One region of the Sphaerotilus montanus genome, then DNA from elsewhere that is predicted to be linked to it. Evidence: predicted binding sites of a transcription regulator. Region 1 holds the regulator's gene; each other region holds the start of a gene.
The links. The regulator sigma-54, encoded in region 1, starts transcription at its own class of promoters, with help from an activator protein. The targets are predictions, from matches to a motif close to TGGCANGNAANCTGCTTT.
Positions count from the first base shown of each region.

Region 2: the regulator sigma-54 is predicted to act here: its motif matches at 4,645-4,662, upstream of BDD16_RS14655 (ammonium transporter).
Region 3: the regulator sigma-54 is predicted to act here: its motif matches at 2,632-2,649, upstream of glnA (type I glutamate--ammonia ligase).

Region 1 is NZ_JACCFH010000001.1:1,800,893-1,807,591, forward strand. It holds gene argS (arginine--tRNA ligase) at 1-480, shown strand, start outside; gene BDD16_RS08110 (SPOR domain-containing protein) at 507-1,157, shown strand; gene BDD16_RS08115 (thiol:disulfide interchange protein DsbA/DsbL) at 1,213-1,881, shown strand; gene lptA (lipopolysaccharide transport periplasmic protein LptA) at 2,017-2,625, shown strand; gene lptB (LPS export ABC transporter ATP-binding protein) at 2,622-3,374, shown strand; gene BDD16_RS08130 (RNA polymerase factor sigma-54) at 3,391-4,980, shown strand; gene BDD16_RS08135 (hypothetical protein) at 5,178-5,429, shown strand; gene BDD16_RS08140 (DUF4126 domain-containing protein) at 5,401-6,024, opposite strand; gene BDD16_RS08145 (SNF2-related protein) at 6,104-6,699, opposite strand, start outside.
Region 2 is NZ_JACCFH010000001.1:3,193,523-3,200,221, forward strand. It holds gene BDD16_RS14635 (2OG-Fe(II) oxygenase) at 1-680, shown strand, start outside; gene BDD16_RS14640 (hypothetical protein) at 759-1,364, shown strand; gene BDD16_RS14645 (MBL fold metallo-hydrolase RNA specificity domain-containing protein) at 1,342-2,751, opposite strand; gene BDD16_RS14650 (DEAD/DEAH box helicase) at 2,874-4,307, opposite strand; gene BDD16_RS14655 (ammonium transporter) at 4,731-5,933, shown strand; gene BDD16_RS14660 (PEP-CTERM sorting domain-containing protein) at 6,341-6,699, shown strand, end outside.
Region 3 is NZ_JACCFH010000001.1:1,155,693-1,162,391, forward strand. It holds gene glnL (nitrogen regulation protein NR(II)) at 1-481, opposite strand, end outside; gene BDD16_RS05090 (hypothetical protein) at 478-1,044, opposite strand; gene glnA (type I glutamate--ammonia ligase) at 1,132-2,547, opposite strand; gene BDD16_RS05100 (competence/damage-inducible protein A) at 2,771-3,568, opposite strand; gene BDD16_RS05105 (EI24 domain-containing protein) at 3,565-4,473, opposite strand; gene BDD16_RS05110 (sterol desaturase family protein) at 4,531-5,511, opposite strand; gene BDD16_RS05115 (polysaccharide deacetylase family protein) at 5,523-6,323, opposite strand; gene BDD16_RS05120 (YVTN family beta-propeller repeat protein) at 6,331-6,699, opposite strand, start outside.

The sequences.
Region 1 (6,699 bases):
CGCGACGCGGTGCGCTTCTTCCTCATCAGCCGCAAGGCCGACACCGAGTTCATCTTCGACGTGGACCTCGCGCTGCAGGCCAACGACGAGAACCCGGTGTTCTACGTGCAGTACGCCCACGCGCGCATCTGCTCGGTGCTGGCGAAGTACGCCGAGGAGCACCGGGGCGACGTGTCCGCGGCGGCGCTGGCAGCGGCGGACTTATCCGGTCTGGTGGCGCCCACCGAAGTGGCGCTGATGAACAAGCTGGCCGAGTATCCGGAGATGCTCGGCCGGGCGGCGGCCGATCTGGCGCCGCACGACGTGGCGTTCTACCTGCGCGACGTGGCCTCGGCGTACCACAGCTACTACGCAGCGGTGCGCTTCCTCGACGGCGACGCCGCGGCGATGCCCGCCCGCATGGCGCTGCTGCAGGCCACCGCGCAGGTGCTGCGCAACGCGCTGGCCGTCCTCGGCGTGAGCGCGCCGAGCAAGATGTGACCGGTCGCCGGATCAGGAGGTTCTCGATGGCATCGAATGGCAAGACACAGCGCGGTGGCTTCGGCGTCGGCGTGGTCGTGGGGCTGCTGGTCGGCCTCGTGCTGGCGCTGGGTGTGGCGCTCTATGTGACCAAGGCGCCGATTCCCTTCATGGACAAGGTGCCCCAGCGCACCGCCGAGCAGGACGCGGCCGAGATCGAGAAGAACAGGCACTGGGACCCGAACTCGCCGTTGCACGGCAAGAACCCGGCCAGGCCCGCCCCCGGTCCGGCGCGCACCGACAGCGGCAACGGCACTGCGGCCGCAGCCCAGGAGCGTGTGGCCAGTGCCGTCGCGAATGCGGCCGCTGCCGTGGTTCCGGCGCCCAGTGCAGCGGCTGCGCGCGCATCGGCGACAGCCGCCACGGCGGCGAGTGCGTCAGCCAGACCGGGGGCTGACGCGTTCGTGTATTTCGTGCAGGTCGGGGCGTACGTCAGCACCGACGACGCCGAGCAGCAGCGCGCCAAGCTGGCGATGGGGGGCCTGAAAGCCCGCATCACCGAACGCGAGCAGGCCGGGCGCCTGATGTACCGTGTGCGCCTGGGGCCATTCGAGACGCGTGAGGATGCAGAGCGGATGCGCGACCAGACGACGGCGTCCGGTTATGGCGAAGCGGCGCTGGTGCGCGTGCCGCGTTGAACCTTGCTGCACGGACCCACTCTGATCCGCCGTGATCATCGAAAGGAAACATTGCATGAAGCGTCGTGAGTTTGTCGTGGGCAGCACTGCCGCCCTCGCGCTGTCCGGGGCCAGCCCCCTCGTCTCGGCCCAGGGTGCGTTCCAGGAAGGCAAGCACTTCGTCCGCCTGTCCACCGCGGTTCCGGTCTCGGCGCCTGCGGGCAAGATCGAGGTGATCGAGTTCTTCTGGTATGGCTGCCCGCACTGCAACGCCTTCGAGCCGACGCTGGAAGCCTGGATCAGGAAGCTGCCTGCCGATGTGGCCTTCAAGCGCATGCACGTGGGGTTCCGGCCCAACTTCGAGCCGCAGCAGCGCTTCTACGCGACGCTGGAGGCGCTCGGGCTGGTCGAGCAGATCCACCGCAAGGTCTTCTACGCGATCCACCAGCAGGGCCAGAAACTCGACAAGCCCGAGGCGCTGATCGAGTTCGCGGTGCAGAACGGGGCCGACCGGGCCAAGTTCACCGAGATGTACAACTCCTTCGGCATGCAGAGCAAGGTCCGCCAGAGCAAGCTGCTCTCCGAGGCCTACAAGATCGATGGCGTGCCGGCGCTCGGCATCCATGGCCGTTATTACACCTCCCCTTCGCTCGCTGGCGGTGACAACACGCCCGAGCTCGAAGGACAGGTCCGCGCACTGGCGCTGACGGACCAGCTCATCGCCCGCTCGCGCAAAGGCGTCTGATCGCGCCTGAAGAATTCCCCGCACCGCGCCATGCCCCGGGCCCGCGACAGAAGATGTCGCGGGCCCGGTCGCTTCTGGCTAGAATCAATGCAATTTCCATGCCTTGACCCCAGGGCTTTCCGGGGACCGTGTTCCATGCTGCCTGCCGTTTCCGTGCTGTTGTCCCGACATTCCGCCCTGCTGCTGGCTGCCCTGCTGGCGGTGTCCGGCCTGCCGGTGCGTGCGGAGAAGGCCGACAGCGAGCAGGCGCTTGCGTTTGACGCGGGGCGCATGGTGCTGGACGGCAAGCGCAAGATCCGCACGCTCAGTGGCGGCGTCGAGATCACCCGCGGCACGCTGGTGCTCAAGGCTGCGCAGATCGAGCTGAGGGAAACCGCCCAGGGCCAGTTCGCCACGGCGACCGGTGCCGACGGCCAGCTCGCCACCTTCCGCCAGAAGCGCGAAGGGCTGGACGAGGTCGTCGAAGGCCAGGCCCGGCGCATCGAGTACGACACCGTCACCGAGACCGTGCGCTTCATCGACCAGGCGCAGGTGCGGGTGCTGCGCGGCGGGGCGCCGGCGGACCAGGTCACCGGCCAGACCATCGTCTACAACCATGCCCGCGACGTGTTCGAGGTGCAGGGCGGTGGTGCGGCTGGCGCGGCCGCGACGGCAGCGGGTGGCGGGCGCGTCAAGGGCGTGGTGACGCCGCGCAAGTCCGCCAGTCCGGCGCCCGAGGCCGCCAGCCCGGAGGTTCCGCGTTGACCGACACCCGCAGTTGCCTGGAGGCCGAGGGCCTGCAGAAGCGCTACGGCGCCCGGCTGGTCGTCAAGGACGTCCACCTCTCGGTGCGCAGCGGCGAGGTGGTCGGTCTGCTCGGTCCGAACGGCGCGGGCAAGACCACCAGCTTCTACATGCTGGTCGGGCTGGTGCGGGCCGACGCGGGCAGCATCCGCATCGATGGCGCCGAGGTGCAGCGCCTGCCGATCCACCAGCGGGCGCGGCTCGGGCTGTCCTACCTGCCGCAGGAGGCCTCGATCTTCCGGCGTCTCACGGTCGAGGAGAACATCCGCGCCGTGCTGGAGCTGCAGCACGACGAGAACGGCCGCCCGCTCGGCACCGCACGCATCGAGTCGCTGCTGGACGGCCTGCTCCACGACCTGTCGATCGATCGGCTGCGCGCCAGCCCCGCCCCTGCCCTCTCGGGCGGCGAGCGCCGGCGGGTGGAGATCGCCCGGGCGCTGGCCACGCAGCCGCGTTTCATCCTGCTGGACGAGCCCTTTGCCGGGGTTGATCCGATTGCGGTGATCGAGATCCAGCGCATCATCGGTTTCCTGAAGGCGCGCGGCATCGGCGTGCTGATCACCGACCACAACGTGCGCGAGACGCTGGGCATCTGCGACCGCGCCTACATCATCAGCGAGGGCCGTGTGCTGGCCGAAGGGACGCCGGCGGCCATCGTCGACAACCCGGACGTGCGCAAGGTCTACCTCGGCGAACATTTCCGCATGTGATTTTGGTCCCCATCCCATGAAACCTTCCCTGCAGGTCCGCCTCTCGCAGCACCTGGCGCTGACGCCACAACTGCAGCAATCGATCCGGTTGCTGCAGCTCTCGACGCTGGAGCTGCACCAGGAAGTCGAGCAGATGCTCGAAGCGAATCCGTTCCTGGAAGTCGACGAAGAGGGGGTCGCCCAGGACCGGCCCATGGCCGACACCACCCTGGCCCCGCCCGAGCGCAGCCCCGGGGCCACCGACGACTGGGATGGCGGCGACACCCCGGCCGCGGCGACCAGCCCGGCGTCCGAGGCCGAAACGCCCGGCGTGGACCAGCTGGACTTCAACAGCAGCGCCAGCGACAGCAACGACTGGGACTCCGGCAGCGAGCGCGAGGACTACGACAGCCTCTCCGACGTGTCCGGCGCGCGCAGCAACGCCGTCGAGGACGAGGACGGTGACTGGAGCGAGCGCTCCAGCCTCACCGAAAGCCTCAACGACCACCTGCGCGGCCAGCTGCTCGGCATGCGGCTGGCGGGCGAGGACATGCTGCTGGTCGAGGCCCTGATCGACTCGCTCAACGAGGACGGCTACCTGGCCGACCCGCTGGAGGACATCGCCGAGCGGCTGGCCATCGAGCTGTCGATCGGCGACACGCCTGGCGACGAGGAAGCCGCCACGCTGCGCGAGGAGCTGATCGACCAGCTGCGCTGCGCGCTGGGCTGGCTGCAGAACCTGGAGCCCTGCGGCGTCGGCGCCCGCGACCTGGGCGAATGCCTGGTGCTGCAGCTGCGCGAGTGCGACCGCACCGAGGCGCAGCGCGTGGCCATCCTGATCTGCCAGGGCCATCTGGAGCTGCTCGCCCGGCGCGACATGAAGAAGCTCATGGCCGCCACTGGCGCCGACGAGGACGACATCCGCGACGCGCAGACGCTCATCCTGACGCTGGAGCCCAAGCCCGGCCGTCGCTTTGCCCGCGCCGAGGCCAACATCGTCGTGCCGGACGTGATCGTGCAGAAGGCGGGCCGCGGCTGGCGTGTCGTGCTCAACCCGGACGTGATGCCCAAGCTGCGCATCAACGACCTCTACGCCCAGGTCCTGCGCCAGCACCGCAGCCAGCGCACCGGCGACGAGGGCGGCGCGACGCTGGCGGTGCGGTTGCAGGAGGCGCGCTGGTTCGTCAAGAACATCCTGCAGCGCTTCGACACCATCCAGCGGGTCTCGCAGGCCATTGTCGAGCGCCAGAAGGGCTTCTTCACCCACGGCGAGATCGCGATGAAGCCGCTGGTGCTGCGCGAGATCGCCGACGAGCTGGGTCTGCACGAGTCCACCATCTCGCGCGTGACCACCGCCAAGTACATGAACACGCCCTTTGGCACCTTCGAGCTGAAGTATTTCTTCGGGTCGTCGCTGAACACCGAGGCGGGCGGCAATGCGTCGAGCACGGCGGTGCGGGCGCTGATCAAGCAGTTCGTGGCCGCCGAGGACCAGAAGAAGCCGCTCTCCGACAGCCAGCTCAGCACGATGCTGGAGGAGCAAGGCATCCAGGTCGCGCGCCGCACGGTGGCCAAGTACCGCGAGGCGCTCAAGATCGCGCCGGCCAATCTGCGCAAGGCGATCTGAACAACCGGGTTGCCGCGGTCGCACCATTTCGGGGCAGCCTGCGGCGGTGCCGCGCATGGCTGCGGGCGCGGCCCGGTAGTTACCCCGACAGGCCTTGGTGCGCGGTCATGGCGGGGCGCTCCGATGGCGTGATCGAATTTGCAATCTGGCCGGCACGGCCCGTGCAATGGACTGGGGGTGAACCCAGGAGACCCGCCATGCACGACCCAGTCCGCCACCAGATCGCCAGCCGTATCCACGATCTGCTCATGCACGAGATGGGCGAGGATGTGGACATCAACCTGATGCTCGGCCCGCCCGAATACGCCCGCGCGGTGCTCAGCCTGTGCCGGGCCTGCGGCAGCGCGGAACTGGGCCGGCTCGCCGAGCAGTTCCTGATGACCCAGACGCCGCTGCCACCGCTGCGGGCGGCGGCGGCCATCAGTCCAGCGCTGTCGACGCGCCGCTGAAGCGCTGCACCAGCCCCCGCAGCAGCGCCCGCACGTGGCGCAGCAGCCAGAAGGTCAGCCCCAGCATCACCACCACGGCCACGCCGAGCCCGACCGCGGCCCACAGGGGCTGGACCCACGACAGCCACAGCATCGCCGGCACCGCAGCGTCCCCGGCGAGTGACAGTCCCCAGTTGCTGAACGGTTCGGGCGAGGTGTTGACCGCCGCCCGTGTCGTCGTCTTGGCCACATGGGCGGTGGCCGCCAGCGAGCCGCCGAGCACGGCCGCGGCCATCGACCAGCTGCCCTCGTCGCCACCGAAGACCGCCGCCGCCAGCGCTGCACCCGCCGGGATGCGCACGAAGGTGTGCAGCAGGTCCCAGAAGGAGTCGAAGCCGGGGATCTTGTCGGCGAAGAACTCGGCCGACAGCATCAGCCCGCTCGCGCCCAGCACCACCGGCTGCTGCAGCCAGAGCAGCCCGCCCGGCAGCGGTATCCAGCCCAGGTAACCGGCCAGCCCGGTGCAGAAGAGCACGGCGTACAGCCGCAGCCCGCTGGCCCAGCCCAGCGTGGCGGCGATCGACATCAGCTCCGGTGTGCCGAGCGGCAGGGCCATGACCGCGCTCCTGTGGTGTGGGACATCACCGCGATGGTAGCCGGGGGCCGCTGCGTGTGCGGCCCCCGGTGCCTCTTGCTCAGTCCGGCTTCAGGACCGCCGGATCGACCAGCGCAGCGAGTGCGCCCATGAACCGCGCCAGCCGAGGGCCTTCGAGGAAGACGTCGGCGTTCGGCCCCTCGACCAGCCCGACGAAGCGGGCGTGTCCGGCGTCGTCCTGCTGGGCGTGCACCAGGCGCGACTCGATGCTGTCGTCCACCAGCACATGGTGGACGGCCACCAGCCGCACCCGGTCCGTGCGGTGCACGCGGCTCAGGCGCTGCACCAGCAGTGCCGGGTTCCATGGGCGGTCGAGGTGGACGATCGCCGTGGCGGCGTGGCGCAGGCCGAGCTGGCCACCGCGGTCGTCGTCGTTGCACAGCAGCACGCGCAGCTCCGGGGCCTGCTGGAACTCGCCGATCAGCGCACGCCGGGCGTCGCCGACCAGCTCGGGGCCGAGGCGGCGGACGGTGGTGCCGCGCGCCTGCAGGGCCGTGTCCAGCGCGTCGAGCGCGCCCGGCCACTGGCTGAACACGACCACCTTGGTCTCGGGCGTGCACAGGGCCGTGTCGATGGCCTGCAGGGCGGCGTCGATCTTGCCGTCCTGGCCACACTGGCGCAGCGTGTGCAGCGTGT
Region 2 (6,699 bases), 1.4 Mb from region 1:
TGCAGGAGCGCCCGCCCGCGGTGCCGGTGCCCGAGCCCGATCTGACGCAGTCGCCATGCGCGCTGTGCCTGCCGGACGGGCAGGTGGCACGGGTCGTGGTGTCGATGCGCGAGCCGCGCGTCGTGGTGCTGGCGGGGTTCCTGTCCGACGAGGAGTGTGATGCGCTGCGCCAGCTCGCCGCGCCGCGTCTGGCCCGCTCCGAGACCGTCGACAACTCCACCGGCGGCAGCGAGGTCAACGAAGCCCGCACCAGTGCCGGCATGTTCTTCGGCCGCGGCGAGACGGCGCTGATCGAGCGCATCGAGCAGCGCATCGCCGCGCTGCTGCGCTGGCCGGTCGAGAACGGCGAAGGCCTGCAGGTGCTGCACTACCGGCCCGGTGCCGAGTACAAGCCGCACTACGACTACTTCGATCCGGCGCAGCCCGGCTCGGCCACCATCCTCAAGCGTGGTGGCCAGCGGGTCGGCACGGTGGTGATGTACCTGAACACGCCCGAGGCCGGGGGTGGAACGACCTTCCCCGATGTGCACCTCGAAGTGGTGCCCATCAAGGGCCACGCGGTGTTCTTCAGCTACGAGCGGGCCCATCCGGACACCCGCTCGCTGCACGGGGGGGCTCCGGTGATCGCCGGCGAGAAGTGGGTGGCCACCAAGTGGCTGCGCGAGCGGCGCTTCGACTGAGTGTTCCAAGGCTGAAAAAATCGACGATCGACGCCGCTGCCGCTACATTCCTTGCACTCAACCTGGAGACCTCCTCCCATGCAACTGCTGATTGCCGCCCTCGCGGCCGTGATGCTCACCGCCGGCGCTGCTGCGCAGGCCCAGACCAGCACCGGCCAGACCCCCAAGCCCATCACGATGCCTGCGGCACCGGCTGCCGTGCCGGCCGTGCCTGATCCGGCCACCCTGCGCGATCCGGCCATGTCCGCCGCCGAGCGCAAGGTCGAGCAGCTCGACAAGGCGCTGGAAGCCCGCCGGGCTCGCCAGGCCGAGGCCCACAAGTCGGCCGAAGCCGCCAAGGCGGCCAAGGCCGAGAAGGCGCCCAGGACCGACAAGGCTGCAGTGAAGGCGGTCGACGCGTCGGCGCGCACGGCTGCCGAACGACGCGCGGCGCGCAAGGCCGAGCGTCTGGCTGCCCGCAAGGCGGCACGCGAGGCGGCGGCGGAGGCCCGCAAGGCGAAGTCGGCCAAGGCAGACAAGGCGGACAAGCTCGCCGCGGCGAAGAAGCCCAAGGCCGACAAGGCCGCACTGCTGGCTGAAAAGAAGGCCGCTGCCGCTGCCCGTCTCGCCGAGCGCAAGGCCCGCAAGGAAGCCGCCTCGACCAAGGCCGCGGCCAGGATTCTCAACGACGGTTCGCGACCCTGAGCGTGCCGAGGTCCTGCAGCCTCAGGCATTCACCCGCCTGAGGCACGCGGGCCGGCCAGCCCAGCGTGTCCTCGATGCGGATGCGCAGCGCGTCCGAGGCTTCCGGCTCGCCATGCACCACCATCACCTGCTTCGGCGCGGTCGGCATCTGGCGCATCCACGCGAGCAGGCCGTCCGCATCGGCGTGGCCGGACAGGCCTTCGAGGTGGTGCACCTGTGCCTTGACGGCCACGTACCGGCCCATCACCTTGATCTCCGTGGCCCCGCTGACCAGCCTGGCGCCACGGCTGCCGGGCACCTGGAAGCCGGGAAACACGATCGCATGGCGCGGATCGGGTGCCAGCGCCGCGAGGTGTCCCAGCACCCGGCCGCCCGTGGCCATGCCGCTCGATGACAGGATCACCGCCGGCCCGCGCAGGCGCGACAGCTTCGCCGAGTCCTGCGGCTTGTGCACGGGCTTGACCCCTTCGCTGAACCCGCGGGCCTCGGCCTTCGACAGGCGCAGCAGGTCGCGGTGGGCGGTGTAGATGGCGGTGGCTTCCTGCGCCATCGGGCTGTCGAGGAAGACCGGCAGGTCGTCCGGGATCGCCCCTTCATCGCGCAGGCGGTGCAGCACCAGCATCAGCGCCTGCGCCCGCCCGACGGCGAACGTCGGGATCAGCACCTTGCCGCCGCGCCGTGCCGTCTGCCGGATGATCTCGCCGAGGTGTGCGACCGTGTGGTCTGCAGGGTGCTGCCGGTTGCCATAAGTACTCTCGACCACCAGCAGATCCGGCGCCAGGCTGAGCGGTGCGGTGATGGGCAGCGGGGGCGGCATCATCAGGTCGTCGGTGCGTCCGACGTCACCCGAGAACACCAGCGCATGGTCGGCATCGCGCAGCGTCACGGCGCAGGCGCCGAGCAGGTGGCCGACCGGCGTGAGTTCGGCGCGCAGGCCGGGCAGGGGATCGAACGGTTTGCCCGTCGCCACGGGCCGCAGCCGTTCGATGGCGCGGCGGGCATCCTTGGTCGTGTAGAGCGGCCTGGCCGGGTCGTGGCGCGACCAGCCCCCCTTGTTGGCGCGGCGGGCGTCCTCTTCCTGGAGCTTGGCGGCGTCCAGCAACAGCACTTCGGCCAGATCGCGGGTGGCGGCACTGCACCAGATGCGGCCGCGGAAGCCTTGCTGCACGAGCGCGGGCAGCCAGCCGCTGTGGTCAAGGTGGGCGTGGCTGAGGATGACCGCATCAATCTCGTGCGGCGGCACCGCCAGGGGGGCCCAGTTGCGCTCGCGCAGCATCTTCCAGCCCTGGAACAGGCCGCAGTCGAGCAGGACACGGTGTGGGCCGCTGGTCACCAGATGGCGTGAGCCGGTGACGCAGTCGGCGGCGCCCAGGAACTGGATCTCCATGACAGGCTCCTTGCAGCAGGGGTCGCACCAGCTTGGCACGACCCGCCCTGCAAGGCATCAGGAGACGCCCAGGGCGCCCGATCCGGACTTGATCCAGATCAAGCAGGTTGACCGGCGGCCGGTCAGCCGCCGCGGCGACCGGAGGTCAGGGCCGGGCGCTTGGGGCCTGCGCCCGTGCCCGAGCCGCTGCCGGCGCCTTGCGGACGTCCACCGCGCGGGGCGGCCGGACGCTGCGGGGCGCTGCCCGGGCGTGCCGGTGCATTGCCACGCGGCTGGCCACCGGGGGCGGCCGGGCGGCGCTGTTCGCCACCGCGTCCACCGCCGCCACCCGCACCGCGGCCATTGCCACCGCCGCCGCCGGCACCACCCAGCGTGCGGCGACCGATCTGGATCGGCTCGGCGCGCTCGCCCGGATCGGCTTCGAAACCGGCCACCGACTCGCGCGGGATGCTGCGCTTGATCAGCTTCTCGATGTCGGCGAGGAAGGCTTCCTCGTCCAGACACACCAGCGACAGGGCTTCGCCCTGCGCGCCGGCGCGGCCGGTGCGGCCGATGCGGTGCACGTAGTCTTCCGACACGTTCGGCAGCTCGAAGTTGATGACGTGCGGCAGCTGGTCGATGTCGATGCCGCGGGCCGCGATGTCGGTCGCCACCAGCACGCACAGCTCGCCCGTCTTGAACTCGGCCAGCGCCTTGGTGCGCGCGCCCTGGCTCTTGTTGCCGTGGATCGCCATCGCGGTGATGCCGGCCTTGTTCAGGTGCTCGCACAGGCGGTTCGCGCCGTGCTTCATGCGCGTGAACACCAGCACCTGGTGCCAGTCGTGCGTCTTGATCAGGTGGATCAGCAGATCCTTCTTCTTCTCGCGACCGACCTTGATCACGCGCTGGGCGATGTTCTCGGCGGTGGCGTTGCTGCGGGCGACCTCGATCACCTGCGGCGCGTTCAGCAGGCGGTCGGCCAGGGCCTTGATTTCCGGGCTGAAGGTGGCCGAGAACAGCAGGCTCTGCTTCTTCGGCGGCAGCATCGCCAGCACCTTCTTGATGTCATGGACGAAGCCCATGTCCAGCATGCGGTCGGCCTCGTCCAGCACGAAGAACTCCACCTGGGTCAGGTCGAGCATGCCTTGCTGGTGGTGGTCGAGCAGGCGGCCGGGGGTGGCGACCAGGATGTCCACGCCGCGCTTGAGCTGCGCGATCTGCGGGCCCATGCCGACGCCGCCGAACATCACCATGCTCTTCAGGCTCAGGTGCTTGCCGTAGGTGCGCACGCTTTCCTCGACCTGGGCGGCGAGTTCGCGGGTGGGGGTCAGGATCAGCGCGCGGATGGCGTAGCGGCCACGGCTGTCCTTGGCGGGCTGGCCGGCGGCCAGGCGGTGCAGCAGCGGCAGCGTGAAGCCGGCCGTCTTGCCGGTGCCGGTCTGCGCGCCGGCGAGCAGGTCACCACCGGCGAGAACCGCCGGGATGGCTTGCGCTTGAATGGGGGTGGGGATTTCGTAGCCTTGTTCGCGGATGGCGCGAAGGATCGGCTGGGCCAGGCCCAGATCATCAAACGTCATGGAGTGGCACCCGTGTCGGGGTGCTTGTCGCGCCGCCTGCAGCGCCTCGGGCGAGGCGGCCAGTCGAGGGTGGCGCGGGATTGGAGAGGGCGTCGGAGGCGACTGCAGCGTTCTGACTGGTGCGAATGCTGCAGTGCGATTGTAGCGGTGGGGCCGGTGAGCGGCCGCAGAAGATCTGGCCCTGTTCCTGAGGGCTTGTCATGGCGCTGTCGATTGGATGCACTGACATGGTGCGCGCATGCCCAATGTGTGGGCGGCTGCGGGGCCGTTCTGTCTCGGCGGTGGTGGGATCGGTGCAGTTGTGGTGCATTCGGGCGAGGGAATAAACGCACCAACTCGGCACAAAACGTGCTTGTTTGGTGCTTTTGCAGGCTGCGGGCGCCTCCCTGCGGTGCATATCAACCCCTCCCCCTTCGAGACTCCATGGATACCTTGAAACAGGGCGCCGATGCGCTCTTCATCCTGCTGGGCGCCATCATGGTGCTGGCCATGCATGCCGGATTTGCCTTTCTGGAACTGGGCACGGTGCGCAAGAAGAACCAGGTCAATGCGCTGGTCAAGATCCTGGTCGATTTCGCCGTGTCGACCATTGCCTATTTCTTCGTGGGCTACACCGTCGCGTACGGCGTCGACTTCTTCACCGGCGCCGAGGCGCTCGCGGCGAAGAACGGCTACGAGCTGGTCAAGTTCTTCTTCCTGCTGACCTTTGCCGCGGCCATTCCGGCGATCGTCTCGGGCGGCATTGCCGAGCGGGCGCGCTTCAACCCGCAACTGCTGGCCACGGCCATCATCGTCGGGCTGATCTACCCGCTGTCGGAAGGGGTGGCATGGAACCAGCGGTTCGGCGTGCAGGCCTGGCTGAAGGGCACGTTCGGCGCGGAGTTCCATGACTTCGCGGGCAGCGTGGTGGTCCACGCGGTGGGTGGCTGGATCGGGCTGGCGGCGGTCCTGCTGCTGGGCGCGCGCAGCAACCGCTACCGCAAGGATGGCGCGATGAGCGCCCACCCGCCGTCGAGCATCCCTTTCCTCGCACTGGGGGCGTGGATCCTGGCGGTGGGCTGGTTCGGCTTCAACGTGATGAGCGCGCAGACGCTGGACAAGATCTCCGGGCTGGTGGCCGTCAACTCGCTGATGGCGATGGTCGGCGGCACGCTGGTGGCCGTGCTGATGGGCCGCAACGACCCGGGCTTTGCCTACAACGGCCCGCTCGCCGGGCTGGTCGCCGTGTGCGCCGGATCCGACCTGATGCACCCGGCGGGCGCGCTGGTGGTGGGCGGCATCGCCGGGGCGATCTTCGTGCAGATGTTCACCCTGACGCAGAACCGCTGGAAGATCGACGACGTGCTCGGCGTCTGGCCGCTGCACGGGCTGTGTGGCGCCTGGGGCGGCATTGCCTGCGGCCTCTTCGGCCAGACGGCGCTGGGCGGCCTCGGCGGGGTCAGCCTGGCCAGCCAGACCATCGGCACGGTGATGGCGGTGGTCTGGGCCCTGGCCGGTGGCTTCGTGGTCTACGGCGGCATCAAGGCGCTGATCGGGATCCGGCTGAGCCAGGAAGAGGAATTCGAGGGCGCCGACCTGTCGATCCACAAGATTGGTTCCACGCCGGACCGCGAGGTGAGCTGGTAAGCGCTGCGCTGTTGGGTGGCTGGTACGGACCTGGGCCGCGGGGCGGCCTCAAGATGTGACAAGGCGTATTGCAACCATCTGCCGATGGTTTGCGATGCGCCTTTTATTTTGATTTGATTTTATTGTGCAACCCCTTGAACGTGGGGGTTATGCCTATTTATGCAGATGCAAAAGTCACGACTCAATCCGGATCGGCCATATCAGGAGATATCTGGGTCCAGGGCGTGTCGAGGCGTCTAACACAAGGAATTGCATTGCAATCGTGTGAGATAGGCGGGTTTTCTGATCGAGACTTCCCCCGGGTCAGGGGGGTGTGCTGTGAAATTTCCAAAATGATCGTTATAGTAAAAATGAAATTTGCCACAGCCACTACCGACGCTGGCACGTCGAAATTCAGGAGAATTCTCATGCTCAAGAAACTCGTTTATGCACTCGCTCTGACCGGTCTGGCCAGCGGCCAGGCGTTCGCGCTGACCGATGCCGGCTTCGAAAACGCCAACAACTGGGTGACCCCGATCGGCGGCCTGACCCGCGTGGACTATGGTTCGCCGCAAGCCCGCGTCCTCGTGCGCGATGACGCATACGACATGCAAGCCGATGGTTTCGGTGGCGTCGTGACGGCTCCTGACGGAACGGCCATCGGCGACATCACTGTGGATGCCGTTCCGACTGCATCGCTTCCGGGCTCCGTAGGCGTGGGTTCCAGCTTTGGCCTGATCGAAACCTGTGCGGCCAACATCCAGATAGGTAATTGCAGTGCCGCCGG
Region 3 (6,699 bases), 650 kb from region 1:
GCTGTGCCGCACCCCGGATGCCACCCAGCGGATTCTTGATCTCGTGGGCGAGGTTGCGGATCAGCTCCTTGGTGATGCGGGCCTGGTCGAGCGTGCGGGTCTCGCGGTCCTGGCGGGTCTGCTGCTCGATCTCGACCAGTTCCAGCAGCACCTGCTCGCCGTGGTCGATCTGGGTGACGATGGCGTGCACCGGCAGTGGCTCGGTGGACGCCGCGCCGGGGGGGCGGCGCAGCAGCGCCTCCAGCCGGGCCGTGGCAAATTCGTTGGCGACCACCGCATCGAACGTCACCTTCAGCGTGGCGGGATCGACGAACCAGTCGAACACCCGGCCACGCTGCAGTGCCCGCCGCGGCAGGCCGAGCACGCTCTCGAAGGCCGCATTCACATAGACGCAGCGGCCGTCGCGGCGCAGCACGGCCACCATCGTGGCCAGGTGGTCGAACGCATCGAAGGCGTGGGCATGGGTACGCGTCAGATTCATGGGGCGGGCAGCTTGGCAAGTTCGCGCTTGAGGGCGGCGATGTCGGCTTCCTTGCGGGCGATGGAGGCCTTCATCTCGGCCACACGCTCCTGGTAACGCGCGAAGTTGCGCTCGTCGCCGCGGCGCTCGGGCTCGCCCTGGTTGTAGTCCTTCTGCAGCGCGGCGAGGCGCTCCTCCTCCTTGCGCAGCTCGGCTTCGAGGATGCGCCGGGCGTCGCTGTCGCGGGCGCGCTGCTGGGCCGGATCGACCCGCATCTCGCCGCTGGCACGCGCTGCTGGCGCCGCACCGCTGGCCGGGCGAGCGGCTGCGCCCTCCCCGCCACCACCGCCGCCGCCACCACTGCTGGCGGGGCGCCGCACGGGCGACTGCACCACCGTCACCGGCGCACCATCCAGCGTCTTGCAGCCCAGTTCGGCCGCCTCCTTGGGGCTGTACTGGTCGGTGTAGAGGTTGCCGGGGCAGCGGTAGACCGGGCGCTCCTGGGCGCTGGCCGCAGTCGCACCAGCCACCAGGGCCATCGCCATCGTCGTGCGCAGGACGCGCGGAAGGAAGGTCGTGCTCATCGCGCCGCAGTATGGACCATAAAAAAGGCGACCCGCAGGCCGCCTTTCATGCACTCCGGCCTGATCAGTGACCAGACCCCGGGCACATCACAGGGTGTAGTACATGTCGAACTCGATCGGATGGGTCGTCATGCGCATGCGCTGGACTTCCTGCATCTTCAGATCGATGTACGCATCGATGTACGAGTCGGTGAACACGCCACCCTTGGTCAGGAACGCACGGCCCTTGTCCAGATACTCCAGCGCCTGTTCCAGCGACGAGCACACGGTCGGGATCAGCGCGTCTTCTTCCGGCGGCAGGTGGTACAGATCCTTCGTGGCGGCTTCGCCCGGGTGGATCTTGTTCTCGACGCCGTCCAGGCCGGCCATCAGCAGCGCGGCGAAGCCCAGGTACGGGTTCATCAGGGGATCCGGGAAACGCGCTTCGACGCGGCGGCCCTTCGGATTGGCGACGTACGGAATGCGGATCGAGGCCGAGCGGTTCTTGGCCGAGTAGGCCAGCTTCACCGGGGCTTCGTAGCCCGGGACCAGGCGCTTGTAGCTGTTGGTGCCGGGGTTGGTGATCGCGTTCAGCGCACGGGCGTGCTTGATGATGCCGCCGATGTAGTACAGCGCGAAGTCGCTCAGGCCGGCGTAGCCGTCACCGGCGAACAGGTTGACGCCATCCTTCCACACCGACTGGTGGACGTGCATGCCCGAACCGTTGTCGCCAACGATCGGCTTCGGCATGAACGTGGCGGTCTTGCCGTAGGCGCCCGCGACGTTGTGGATGATGTACTTCTGGAGCTGGACCCAGTCGGCGCGCTGGATCAGCGTGCTGAAACGGGTGCCGATTTCCATCTGGCCGGCGTTGGCCACTTCGTGGTGGTGCACTTCGACCGGGATGCCCATCGATTCGAGGATCAGGCACATCTCCGAGCGCATGTCCTGGCCCGAGTCGACCGGCGGCACGGGGAAGTAGCCACCCTTGACGGTCGGACGGAAGCCCTTGTTGCCGTGCTCGTAGTCCTTGCCGGTGTTCCAGGCGGCTTCTTCCGACTCGATCGAGCAGAACGAACCCGACATGTCGGCGCCCCAGCGCACGCTGTCGAACACGAAGAACTCGGGTTCCGGACCGAAGAAGGCGGTGTCGCCCAGGCCGGTCGACTTCATGTAGGCCTCGGCGCGCTTGGCCAGCGAGCGCGGGTCGCGCTCGTAGGCCTTGCCGTCGGCCGGATCGATGACGTCGCAGGTCAGGATCAGCGTGGTCTCTTCGAAGAACGGGTCGATGTTGGCCGTGTTGGCGTCGGGCATGAGCTGCATGTCCGAGGCTTCGATGCCCTTCCAACCCGCGATCGACGAGCCGTCGAATGCGTGACCCGACGTGAACTTGTCTTCATCGAAGTGGGAAACGGGCACCGAGACGTGCTGTTCCTTGCCACGGGTGTCGGTGAAACGGAAGTCGACGAACTTGACTTCGTTTTCCTTCACCATCTTCATCACGTCGGCGACGGTCTTGGCCATCAGAGGCTCCTAGCGAGATGGGAATTGCAATTGAATGAGGGGGTGTTTTCAGGTGCTCAGCCGGGCTGAGAACCGCTCGGGAATGTAGCAGAATCCATGCCCACTCCCTTTGACGGTGCGGCAGCTTTGCAAGCTGTTGCCGCATCGGATTCACCTGATGAAATTCGGCGCCACAGTGGCACCGCAGTGCAGCATATTTCTCGACATGCACCAATGATGTGCATCAACGCACCATTTCAGGGCCCAGTGGAATGTCCGGGGACTGCAAGCCCTGCAACAGGGCCGCATAGGCTTGCAGCAGCCCGGATCCGGGTCGCCCCTTGACCCCGAGTTCGATGTGCCGGCCATGCACCGGATGGTCGACGCTGGGCAGGCTGAACACCTTGATGCCATCGAACCGGGCCTCGATGTCGATCATCAGCGGCGTGAGGCTGGCCTCCATCGAGCCATAGACGATGACCGAGCGCTCTTCCTGTGCCCCTGCGCCATGCAGGTGGGCATAGCGGGTGTCGAGCAGCGCCTCGATCATCGGGTGTGCCATCACGGGAAAGCCGGGCACGAAATGCACGTCGCCGACCGAGAAGCCGGGGATCTTGTTGTACGGGTTCGGGATGATCTGCGCGCCGACCGGGAAGACGCCCATGTTCGTGCGGTGGATGGTGTCGGGGTGGTTCGGATCGTCGCTCCAGCCCTTCTCGATGGCCATCTGGCGCACGCGCTCCATGATGAGTTCGTAGGCTTCCGGGTGGAGCGCCAGCGGCACGCCGAGTGCTGCGGCCGCGCACTGGCGCGTGTGGTCGTCCGGGGTCGCGCCGATGCCGCCGCAGGAGAACACCACGTCGCCACTGGCAAAGGCCGTGCGCAGCGTGTCGGTGATGCGGCGCGGGTCGTCGCCGACGTAGGTGCACCAGGCCAGCGCCAGCCCGCGGGCCGACAGCAGTTCGATGACCTTGGCGAGGTGCTTGTCCTGGCGTTTGCCCGAGAGGATCTCGTCGCCGATGATGATGAGGCCGAAGTTCATGGGAGGGCGATGGGTGGGAAGGAATCGGGGCCGGAGCCGGTGGTCGGGCTGCCCGGCAAGGCAGGTGCGGCGGGTGCAGGCTGCACCACCGGCGGCAGCACCTCGACGGCCTGTTCACGGCGCAGCGCGTCCAGCGCGGCCAGGCTGTAATGCGTGAACCACAGCGCCGCCAGCACGAACACCAGCGTGTAGAGCCAGACGAACACCGGGATCAGCAGCGGCATCATCGGCAGCGCCAGCGCCCCCATCGCCCAGATCAGCGACGGCGCCGCGCCCAGGTAGCCCGAGACGACGCCGATCACCAGCAGCGGCGTGCGGTGGCGGCGCATGATGGCCAGGCGCTCCTCGTGGGTGGCATGGTCGGACAGCGCGTCGTAGACCATCACGCGGTAGGTCAGCCAGCCCCAGATGAGCGGCGGCACCAGCAGCGCCAGCGGCGGGATCACCCACAGCGGCAGGCTGACGACCATCACCACCAGCGCCAGCAGCGTCGAGCCCAGCGACCACCACAGCGCCTGCCACCAGCGCCCGCCGTGGCGGCGCTCCAGCGTCTCGAAGCGGCGGCGGGCCACCAGGGTGACCACGGTCGAGCCCATGAACGCCGACACCAGCAGCAGCGACGCCACGATCATCACCGGCACCGCCAGCACCACCACGACCAGCGGCCCGATCACGCTGCGGAAGACACCGCCGGTGAACTGGTCGATCCAGGCGGTGACGGGCGCCAGCAGCGGCGTGTCGAGCATGAACTGCCGCACGCCCTCGACCGCAGGATCCCAGAAGAACCACGCCAGCCCGAACGCGAGTCCGCCGAGCAGCAGCACCGGCAGCAGCGACAGGAAGATCACGCGCGGCAGCAGGCAGTAGCCCAGCGCGCGCCAGAAGGCATCAAGGACTTTGGACATGCCCACCAGCATACCGACTCGGCGCCGGACCTGCTGAAGGCCTGCTTCCGCTGCCGCTCAGGCGCGCCCGAGCAGCCGCAGCACGCCCAGCCGCTGCTGCGCCCAGAAACCGCGCCCGTAGTCGCGCCCGCCCTCTTCGGGCAGCTGGTCGCGGATGCCGGTGGCGGTATCACCCGGCCGGCCCTCGAAGCGCGCGGTGCCGAACAGCATGTCCCACACGGGCAGCAGCACCGAGAAGTTGTGTCCGCCCAGCGTGCCCTTGCCGCGGGACTCGTGGCCCAGCCCCAGGCTGTGGTGGATGCGGTGGAAGTGCGGGCTGACCAGCAGCCGCTCGCCGAGCCAGCCGAACCGCAGACGCACGTTGGCGTGCGACAGGTTCTCGACGAGCTGCGACAGCGCCACCACGGCGACGAACTGCCCCGGTGCCACACCGATCGCGTGGCCGATCTGCACGATGAGCACATCGACGATCAGCGAATCGAGCAGGTGGTTGCGGTTGTCGGTCCACATCGTCATCTGGCGCTGGCTGTGGTGCACGGCGTGCAGCGCCCACCACCACCCGAACTGGTGCTGACCGCGGTGGATGAGGTAGTTGACCAGATCGAACACCACCAGGTAGGCCAGAAAGGACGCCAGCGCCGTGTCGGTCATCCCCGGCCACAGTGGTGCGATCAGCGTGTCGAGCTGCCAGCCCGTCACGCCCTGCACCGCCAGCCAGCCCCACAGCGTCTCCCACAGCGGATCGACCGCGAAGAACAGCACCAGCCGGAACAGCCCGAGCTGGTGGACCAGTGTGTAGACCACGTCGGTGCGCACCGCCGCGCGGTCGGTGACGGCCTGGATCGGGCGCCAGCGCTGCAGCGACCCGAACACCCCCACGATGACGATCAACTGCAGCAGCCCGACCAGCAGCCAGCCGGTCGCGTTGTAGGCATCCACCAGGATGGAGGCACCACCCAGCCCGAACACCACCGGCTGCACGAGGGTTTCGAACAGCCACTGCTGGGTCAGCCCGAAGGCCTCGACAAGCGTGTCGATCACGGTCACGTTCATGGTCCAGACCGTGTCGGCGTGGTGCGCAGGGCGTCCCGGTACGTCGGGTGCTCGGCGAGCGTCGCGAAACAGTGGCCGCGCTGCTGGAGACCGGTGAGCAACGGCTCCAGCACGGCGGGTGCCCACGGGTCCTGGCGCGACCAGATGCCCAGGTGCGCCAGCAGGATGTCGCCGGGGCGGATGTCGCGCAGCGCCTTCTGCAGCAAGGTCGCGTTGGGGAACTTGTCGCTCGACAGCTCGTCGCCAAGAAACCCGGCCGGGCTCCACGGCACATGCGCCCAGCCGCACCGCGCCGCCGCCGCCAGCAGCGCGGGCGAGGTCTTGCCACCCGGCGCGCGGAACAGCGGCGCCATGCGCTGGCCGGTCATCTCGGTGAAGCGGGTGGCCGAGCGCTGCAGCTCGGCGCAGTAGGCCGCGGCGTCCATGCGCAGCGTGCGGTCGGCCTGCGGGCCGAAGGTCGGGCGCACGTCGAAGGCGCCATCGGCCCGGTCGGCACGCCAGTAGACGTGGTCGAAGGTGTGCGAGCCGAACAGGTGGCCCTCCGCCGCCCGCGCCTTCCACCAAGGCGCCCACTGCGCATCCAGGCTGCGGCCCTCGGTCTTCGTGCGCTCGCTGGCGAGGAAGAAGGTGGCCTGGACCTGCTGGCGCGCCAGCACCTCGGCCACCAGTGGCGCGACCCCCATGTGGCCGGTGTCGAAGGTCAGGAACAGCGGCTTCTCGCAGGACGCCGACTGCGCGCTGCCGGCGACCAGCACCAAGGCGACCGCCGCCAGTCCTTGCGTGAACGAGCGCTTCATCGAGTCCTCACAGCCGCCCGGCGTGCTCCAGCGTCCACACGCCGTGCGGCGACTTGCCGACGTTGATCTGGCGCACCACCTTCTTCTGCTCGGTGTCGATCACCGTCAGCTTGCCGGCCCAGCGCGAGGCCACAAAGATGAACTTGCGGTCGGGCGAGAGGTCCATGCAGTCCGGGCCGCTCGGCGCCGGGTAGTTGTCGACCACGGTGAGCGTCTGGGTGTCGATGCGGCTGATGGTGTTGGCCACGCGGTTGCTGACCAGCACATGCCGCTTGTCGCCCCAGGCGCGGAAGGCGTGGGCACCGGCGCCGGTCGGGATGCGCTTGACCAGCTTCGGCGGGTTGACGCTCACGTCATACGCCTCGACCACCGAGTC